Regions from separate parts of the Nitrincola sp. genome, predicted to be linked through region 1. Evidence: predicted binding sites of a transcription regulator. Region 1 holds the regulator's gene; the other holds the start of a gene.
The links. The regulator FNR, encoded in region 1, switches genes on or off when oxygen is low (the NO sensors DNR and NnrR bind a similar motif). The targets are predictions, from matches to a motif close to TTGATNTANATCAA.
Positions count from the first base shown of each region.

Region 2: the regulator FNR is predicted to act here: its motif matches at 2,403-2,416, upstream of ubiU (ubiquinone anaerobic biosynthesis protein UbiU).

Region 1 is NZ_JBLXDN010000003.1:66,203-70,628, forward strand. It holds gene ACN0R1_RS03770 (bile acid:sodium symporter family protein) at 1-45, shown strand, start outside; gene queE (7-carboxy-7-deazaguanine synthase) at 42-674, opposite strand; gene ACN0R1_RS03780 (recombination-associated protein RdgC) at 726-1,640, opposite strand; gene ACN0R1_RS03785 (adenine phosphoribosyltransferase) at 1,646-2,194, opposite strand; gene fnr (fumarate/nitrate reduction transcriptional regulator Fnr) at 2,238-3,005, opposite strand; gene hemN (oxygen-independent coproporphyrinogen III oxidase) at 3,115-4,426, opposite strand, start outside.
Region 2 is NZ_JBLXDN010000021.1:22,038-26,463, reverse strand. It holds gene ACN0R1_RS14475 (TonB-dependent siderophore receptor) at 1-166, shown strand, start outside; gene ACN0R1_RS14470 (PepSY-associated TM helix domain-containing protein) at 195-1,448, shown strand; gene ACN0R1_RS14465 (hypothetical protein) at 1,445-1,987, shown strand; gene ACN0R1_RS14460 (hypothetical protein) at 2,016-2,348, shown strand; gene ubiU (ubiquinone anaerobic biosynthesis protein UbiU) at 2,468-3,463, shown strand; gene ACN0R1_RS14450 (U32 family peptidase) at 3,473-4,378, shown strand.

The DNA of each region.
Region 1 (4,426 bases):
GCGTGGCTGTTTGGCGTTCTGAAGCAGTTGGCTGTCAGTAGTTAATCTATGCCAATCAGCTTGTGGGTTTGCAGGCTGAGTTTCCAGCGCGGATGGGCTTTACAATAGTCAATGCAGGCCGCCAGTGCGGCTGACTGAGCTGGGCCGTCCATGGGTTGCAGATAGAAATGGTTGAAATGCAACTGTTCGAAACGCTCCGGTAGGGCCTGGATCTGGGGATAAACCAGTTTGAGCTCATCCCCCCCTTGCAGATATAAGGGGGTATCCGCTTTGGGGCTGACGCAGATCCAGTCGATGCCATCAGGCAGGGGTTTGGTGCCATTGGTTTCTACGGCAATGATGAATCCTTCCCGGTGCAAGGCATCCACCAGTGCTTGATCCAGCTGTAGCGCAGGCTCACCACCAGTGCAAACCAGATAAGGGGGTTCGGTGGTGGTGAGTGGCCAAAAGCGTTTCAGGTGGGTTACCAGAGCCTCTGGCGTAGCAAACTTACCGCCGTTCTGTCCATCTGTGCCGACAAAGTCAGTATCACAAAAGTTACACACGGCTGAGGCACGATCTTGTTCACGTCCAGACCAGAGGTTGCAGCCGGTAAAACGACAGAAAATAGCTGGGCGGCCCGCGTGGGCACCTTCTCCCTGCAGGGTGTAAAAACTTTCTTTTACGCTGTACATGACTGCACTCTGCTATTTTTTGTCGAGTTAGTGATCAGGTTTCCCGGTAGATTAATCGCTGACCGGTTCGCCACCGAAGCTGCTGGCCAGCGCCGGAAGCAAACGGCTTATTTCCAGCCCCATGCGGGTAACAGCGGCATCAAAGTCGGCCACTTCATCTTCTGGACGATCGTGTTCCAGTTGTTCATTATACTGGTCCGTCAGTTTGAGGCGGTGCAGGGTCAGGTCGGCATGCAGCACAAAGCTCAGTTGCTCTTCCCAGGTGACTGCAAGGCGGGTGACCTGCATGTCAGTATCCAGGTGGGCACGTATTTCGTCACTGAATAGAGGCTGCCCCTTGATACGAATGACGCCCCCTTCAGCTGAAGTATCGCGTAACTCACATTCATCATCCACTTCAAAGCCACTGCTGACCTGGTTGATATCTTGCAACCACTGTGTCATCACGCTGGCTGGAGCCTGGTTAACGTTAAGCGGTTTTACTTTCAGTGAACCGAGAGCTTCACGTAACGCATTCAGCAACAGCTCACCCCGATTGAAACTACCTGAGTCGATTAGCAGCCAGCCTTGCTCTGGCATCAGCAGGGCGCGGCAGCTCTGTCGTTTGGAGAAAGCGCGCGGGAGCAGCTCCAGCACTACTTCATCCTTAAGCTGGTCTTTCTCTTTTTTGTAGACTTTGCGCGCATCGGTCGCTTCGATACGACTGACCCGCTCTTGCACCTCATCACGAATCACGCTGGCTGGCAGTATGCGTTCTTCCCGTAACAGGGTGATCAGCATATAACCGCTACTGGTGAATACCAGTGAGTCAGCAAAAGGGCAGGGCGCCACCCAGCCACTGCGCTGTAACTCATGGCGTCCACAGGGGGTGAAAGGGTGTTCTGAAAGCGCTTTTTCGAGGGTTTCCGGTGACAGGGTTGAATCGGGTTCAAAACGGTAGCAGAGCAAATTTTTAAAGCTGTTCATGGTTGTTACAGGCCCTCATAAGCCAGCAGACTGAATACGGCGACATTGCTGTCCTGGATTTTCTGAGAGCCCATCAGATCGGGTAAATCAATCAGTGCGGCGACTTCATGTACCTTACCGCCGAGCTTGTTGATCAAGGATAACGCGGCCATGACTGTGCCACCCGTTGCAATCAGGTCATCAAACACCAGTACATTGGCCTCGGGTCCTGGTTGCAGTGCGTCTGTCTGCATTTCGATGGCCGCTGTGCCATATTCAAGATTGTATTCCTGTGACAAAGTATCACCGGGCAACTTACCTTTCTTGCGGATCAGAATCATCGGCAGGTTCAACTGATAGGCAACCACTGACCCAAGAATAAAGCCCCGGGCATCAATGCTGGCTATGTGGGTTATATCCGTGTTCATGTACCGCTGGATAAACGCATCACACACCATGCGCATGGCTTTGGGATCTTTAAACACTGGCGTCACATCACGAAAAACAACACCGGGTTCAGGCCAGTCAGGGATCGAGCGGATCACCGACTTGATATAAAATTCGTCGTAGGACATTTATGTCTCCGAAGGCAAGTGATTCAACTGATAAATGTGCTGATTAGCGGCTGCTTTTGCAGGCATTATCAGTCGTTTGTGCTTCGCCTGAGTGCTCATTGAGCTTCCCGTTATCCAGAATTTCGACTTCTTTGCCATCTACATGGATCAGTCCTAAAGTCTGGAAGCGGGTGAAAATACGGCTGATGGTTTCGACTGCCAGCCCAAGATAGTTGCCTATCTCGTTACGTGACATGGATAAGCGGAAAAAACTGGGTGAGTAGCCGCGTTCATGAAAACGCTGCGAAAGCTTGAGTAGAAAGCTGGCTACACGTTGTTCGGCATTTTTCTTCGACAGCAACATCATCATCTGTTGATCGTTGCAGATTTCTTTACTCATGGTGCGTAGTAACTGACGTCTAAGTTCAGGCATATGCCCTGACAGTTCATCCAGGCGTTCGAAGGGAATCTCGCACACGGTGGTGGTTTCCAGCACTTTCACTGAGACAGGATAGGTCGATGTGTCGTAAGCACTCAGGCCAACCAGTTCACCCGGAAAAAAGAAACCGGTGATCTGCTCTTCACCGTCATCAGTGATGCTGTAGCTTTTAACCGAACCGGCACGAATGGCATAGACACTGCCAAATGCATCACCCTGGCGGAAAAGATGATCACCCTTTTTCAAGGGTCGGCTTTTATCAATGATCGTATCAAGCCGTTCCATCTCGGTCATGTTGAGTGATACCGGAAGGCAAAGAGAACTCAAACTGCAGGTGCTGCAATGAACCTGATTCAGGCTGTGGAGCTTACCTGTCGATTTTTTATCTTCCATCTGCTTGCCTTCCCCGTGAACTCAAAATTATAGCTGCCATTATGTAACATTTCTGCTGCAGGGTGAAGGCTGCACCAGAATAGTTCAGCTTATTCTGCTAAAGCCGACGTTATATAATGCGTGAATAGCCTCGTGTTGGCTGCTGTTTCGGTATATATGCATCAAATGCCATACAGATACGGCGTATCAATAGTCGACCCGAAGGGGTGACGCTGATCTGGCGACCTTGACGCTGAATCAGACCATCGGCTTCAAACTGCTGAAGTTCTGCTAATTCTGCGGCAAAATATTGATCAAAATTCAGGCTGAAGCGCTGCTCGATTGTCGCAGGATTCAGTTCAAAGTGACAAATCAGTTGGTTGATTACCGCACCTCTGACAATGTCATCATCACTCAGACAGACACCACGTTTGATGGCATGCTGCTGTTGTGTCACCGCTTGTGTATAGGTGGCGAGGTCATGTTCATTCTGGTAATAAACCCGGCCGATCTGACTGATTGCAGAAACCCCCATGGCGACCAAGTCACATTCAGCATGTGTAGTGTAGCCCTGAAAGTTGCGATGTAATTGGCCCGCTGCTTGGGCCAGTGCCAGGGTATCATCGGGTTTTGCGAAGTGGTCCATGCCGATATAGACATAACCTGCATTCAGCAGCTTATCGATGGTGTTTTGCAGTATTGCCAGCTTGGTTTCCGGGCTGGGCAGTTCGTCAGGATTGATATGCTTCTGAGAGCGAAAGCGATCCGGGAGGTGGGCATAATTAAACACTGACAGTCGATCGGGGTTCATGCCGATCACTACATCCAGGGTGTCATCAAAACTTTGTTCTGACTGATGCGGTAGGCCGTAAATCAGATCCATATTAATGGATGAAAAACCCAGCTGACGCGACTTGTCGAGTACGGCCTGGGTTTGTTCCAATGGCTGGACGCGATTGACGGCACTCTGCACCTTAGGGTCCAGGTCCTGTACCCCTAAGCTAATTCGGTTGAAGCCTGTTTTGCGCAGTACTTCCAGTGTTTCCGGGCTGGCTTCACGTGGGTCGATTTCGATTGAATAGTCACCCTTGTCATCATTACGCAAATTGAATTGATTGCGTAAAGCAGACATCAGCTCATCCATCTGCTGATCACTGATAAACGTCGGTGTACCACCACCCCAGTGCAACTGATCCACGATCCGGTCATCACTGTACCATTGCGATAGCTGCTTCATTTCGCGGTAAACAGTATCCAGGTAGGGTTGAGCACGGTCACGGTTTCGGGTGATGACCTTGTTGCAGGCACAGTAATAACAAACATGGGCACAAAAGGGGATATGCACATACAGCGACAAAGGCGCAGCTTTATCGGCTGAGTTCTGTCCTTCGCTGATCAGAGCGGCTGGTGAAAGTGCTGGATCAAACTGCACTGCTGTCGGG
Region 2 (4,426 bases), on a different contig from region 1:
ACACTTTATTGCCGACGCCTTCGCGGCTTATGCGTTGAGCGACAACGCAACCCTGCACTTAAACGTCAACAATCTGTTTGATGAGAAATATATTCGTTCCGTGCAGTATGGTGCGATCTATGGCGCGCCTAGAAGCGTTTTACTCTCGCTTGACTACAAGCTCTGACCGGTAAGCTGGGAGGAATTACTGTCTGATGTCTAATTCTATATCGATTAAATCAGGTGCGGAAAAACCAAAACCTAGCCGTGCCAAAATCTGGTTTCTAGTGCATAGCTGGATGGCTATGCCGATCTGGGCATTTGTATTTTTCATCTGTCTAACGGGTACCATCGCAACGGTTAGTCAGGAGATCGTGTGGCTGGCTGATCCGGCCTCACGTGCCAATCCTCCTGCTCAGGCGGGCCCGCTGCTCAGTTTTGATGAAATTGTGGCGGTGGTGAAGGAAGGGCATCCTGAAGCGATTATTCAGTCCATTTCTCGGCCGGTAAAATCGCAGTTTGCACTGACGGCTGATATCAGCTACCCGGACACCACGACCCGGACTTTATACGTGAATCCCTATACCGGTGTCATACAAGGGGAGAGCGCTCGTTTTGATTTTCGCCAGTTTATCCGTGGCCTACATGGTTGGCTATTGATGCCCTGGACCAATGGCTACAGTTGGGGGTGGTATCTGGTCAGTATCACCGCCATCCCCATGCTGGTTTCATTGGTCACGGGGCTTGTGGTTTACAAACGTTTTTGGCGAGGTTTCTTGCGCCCGCGACTACGTTTCAACGTCAATGCACGGGTATTCTGGGGTGATTTTCATCGTCTGGCAGGTATCTGGTCTATTCCTTTTATTGCCATCATCTCGATCACCAGCATCTGGTTTTTACTTCAAGGCATACTGCAGGATAATCAAATATCCTTTTCAACGGCTGGACCACCCATCTATGTAGACCGGGCCGATGTCCCGCCGCTAGATGCCAACAGCCAGACCCCGCCTTTTATCAGCCTGGATGAAGCAACTGCCGCTGTCGAAACGGCATTTCCAGATTTTCAGGCATCTTTTGTCTCCATGCCGTGGAATGCTTATGCGCACTATAATATCGGCGGGCGTAGCGTCAGCTATCCGCTGCTGTTCGAAAACGTTAGCGTTAATCCCTACAATGCCAAGATTGAACAGACACGCCGGATTTCCGATCTATCCTGGCTTGAGATCATCACCGGCTCTATGCGCCCGCTGCACACAGGTGATTTTGTCGGTCTGAGCCTGAAACTGGTGTATTTCTTCTTTGGCATACTACTGACCATGATGGTGTTCAGCGGCATGATGATCTGGACCAAACGTACCTTCAGGGATACGGCGGCCGTCCTTCGGGAAAGAAAAATCAAAAAACAGCCAAACAAACAGCCCGACTCCCGGATACCGGCTTATGCCTTACAAGAAGGAGAAAGGACATGAGTCAAGCATCCATATCTGCGAAGACTATATCCGGTAATAAAAACAGCCTGTGGTTTCGTTGGCGCTTTCATCTAAGCGCTCTGTTGCTGATTTTGCCAATCGTGGCGATGCCTTTTTATTTTGATAACCTGGCAATGACACGCGGTGAAAAAGGCCTGGGTGAACGGGACCTTGGTCAGCATCAAGTGGGGCCGTGGCAGATTCAGCTGGCCGAGTGGGATACCCTTCCACCCTGGAAAGATGGGGTGGCCAGCCATATGAAAACCTTTTCACTGTCACTCTGTCAGGCCTGTATCCCGGAGGTGAAAGCCGCCTATATACGTATTGGCAAACCGCGTAATTTGCGCACCGCTGGCGCTATTTCCTTTGGGACACCTTATCGCCAGTTTATCGCGGTACCCATTACCGATAGCGCCACGGCCGATGCCGATATCTGGCTGACCCTGGAAGGTTGGGATGGCTCTGTGCACCAGATGTCCATGCCCTTGGCCGACGCCTCACCCAGCGCCGTAACCTTCATTCAGCGACGTAATCGCTAACCTGTGCGCACTAACCTGAGGACGGATCATGAGAACGAAGAAACACTTTTTTTGTATAGCGCTACTGATGTTCAGCAGCCTGGTTACCTTGCCTGCCTGGGCGCACTCTCCGCACTGTCAGTGCAAACTTGAGGGGGAATTCATTGTCTGCCAAGGTGGTTTTTCCGATGGCTCCGGGGCTGAGGGCACCCAACTGGATGTTATCACCTATGATGAGGACGTGATTCTGTCGAGCGCGCTGGATGAACACTCCCGCATCCGATTTCCGCGTCCTGAGGGTGATTTTTACATCTTATTGGATGCAGGTCCTGGGCATACTGTTGAAATAGACTGGCCAGAAATAGACGGGATAGATTCTTAACCCAGTCGTGCTAATGGCGCTTATTGAACTGCCATCACTTGTATCCACCGGATCATGACCAGTATCAACTTATCACAGCCGATGAACTGCTATGCTTGCCCAAATTTTTGGAGGTATGCATGGAGTTGGTCTGTCCTGCCGGGAATCTTCCGGCGCTGAAAAAGGCGGTAGATGAAGGGGCCGATGCGGTCTATTTCGGTTTTCAGAACGCCACCAATGCACGGCAGTTTATTGGATTGAATTTTAACGACAAACGTGCGCGTGAAGGTGTCGACTATGCGCAGAGTCGCGGCTGTCGGGTGTTCTGTGCTATCAATACTTATCCACAACCCTCACGTTGGTCCGAGTGGACCGGCGCTGTGGATCAGGCCGCAGCACTGGGTGTGGATGCGCTGATCCTGGCCGATATGGGGCTGTTGGATTATGCCGCTCAGACCTATCCTGATCTATCACGTCACCTGTCTGTGCAGGGCTCGGCTACCAGTCGTGCTGCGCTGACTTTCTATCAACAACAGTTTGGCATTAAGCGGGCGGTGTTGCCGCGTGTACTGTCGATTGCTCAGGTCGAGGACTTAGCCAAACAGAGTCCTGTTGAGCTGGAGGTGTTTGCCTTCGGTAGCCTGTGCATCATGGCAGAAGGGCGTTGTTACCTATCTTCCTATCTGACTGATGAATCACCTAATACGCGTGGCGCCTGTTCACCTGCCAAAGCAGTACGTTGGCAGGAAACCGCTTCTGGTCTTGAAGCGCGGCTCAATGGTGTATTGATTGATCGTTTCCTGGCAGGTGAAAAAGCCGGTTATCCGACGCTGTGCAAGGGTCGCTTTGCTGTCGGTGATGAAACCTATCATGCTCTGGAAGAACCGGTCAGCTTGTCCACATTGGATCTGTTACCCAAGTTGCAAGCCATGGGTATCGCTGCGGTAAAAATTGAAGGGCGTCAGCGCAGTCCGGCGTATGTAGCGCAGGTGACACAGGTGTGGCGGCAGGCGATCGATAAGGCCAGGACCTCGGCCGCTGATCCAGCGCAGTTGCAGCGCTGGGCAGGGCAGTTAAGTCAGTTGTCTGAGGGCAGTCTGACGACACTGGGTGCTTATCACAGAAAATGGAAGTAGGAATTGGCGATGAAATTGTCTTTGGGACCCTTGCTGTATTACTGGAAAAAATCCGCAGTTGAAGCTTTCTATGATCAAGTCAGTCAGTGGCCGGTAGAAATCGTTTATCTGGGTGAAACCGTGTGTGCCAGACGCCGAGAGCTGAAACTGGATGACTGGGCCAGTATTGCTAACCAGCTAGTGCAGGCGGGTAAGCAGGTGGTGCTATCCAGCCAGACACTGATTGAATCAGAAGGGGATCTGAAACAACTGATGCGCCTGGTTGATCTGGCCGCCAGTCAGGGTTGGCAGGTGGAAGCCAATGATCAGAGTGCCTTGCAACTCCTGTCTGAAGCCGAGGTGCCCTTTGTTAGTGGACCGGCGGTGAATATCTATAACCCAAGAACACTGCAGCGTTTGGTGAGCCTGGGGCTGCAACGCTGGTGTTTTCCGGTGGAGCTGTCGCGTGAAACCCTGGCCGATATGCAACAGGCCATCACCGCGGAAGGCATGCCAGTCGAAACGGAAGTATTCGCTTATGGTCATCTGCCTCTGGCCTGGTCATCGCGTTGCTTTACCGCGCGCTACCATGATTTGCCCAAAGATCGCTGTGGTTTTGTCTGTCAACAGTATCAGGGTGGCCTGTTAATGCGCTCTCAGGAGGCACAGGATGTTTTTGTGCTGAATGGTATCCAGACCCTGTCCGGCGCTTGCTGCAATCTGGTTGATCAGCTGCCTTTAATGCATCAGCTGCAGGTCGATGTGGTGAGGCTCAGCCCTCAAGCGCAGGGTATGGCTGAGGTGGTCAGTCACTTTGATCAGTTACGTCATGGCTGGACACCGGCTGAAACGACCATCCCGCTGCATGATCAGCTGGATTGCAATGGCTACTGGTTTGGCCGCCCAGGTATGGAGCAGGTAGAGTCAGGCAGGTAATGGCTGGTCAGAATATGGGTAGAGCCTCGGCCAGTCCGTCGCTTTGCG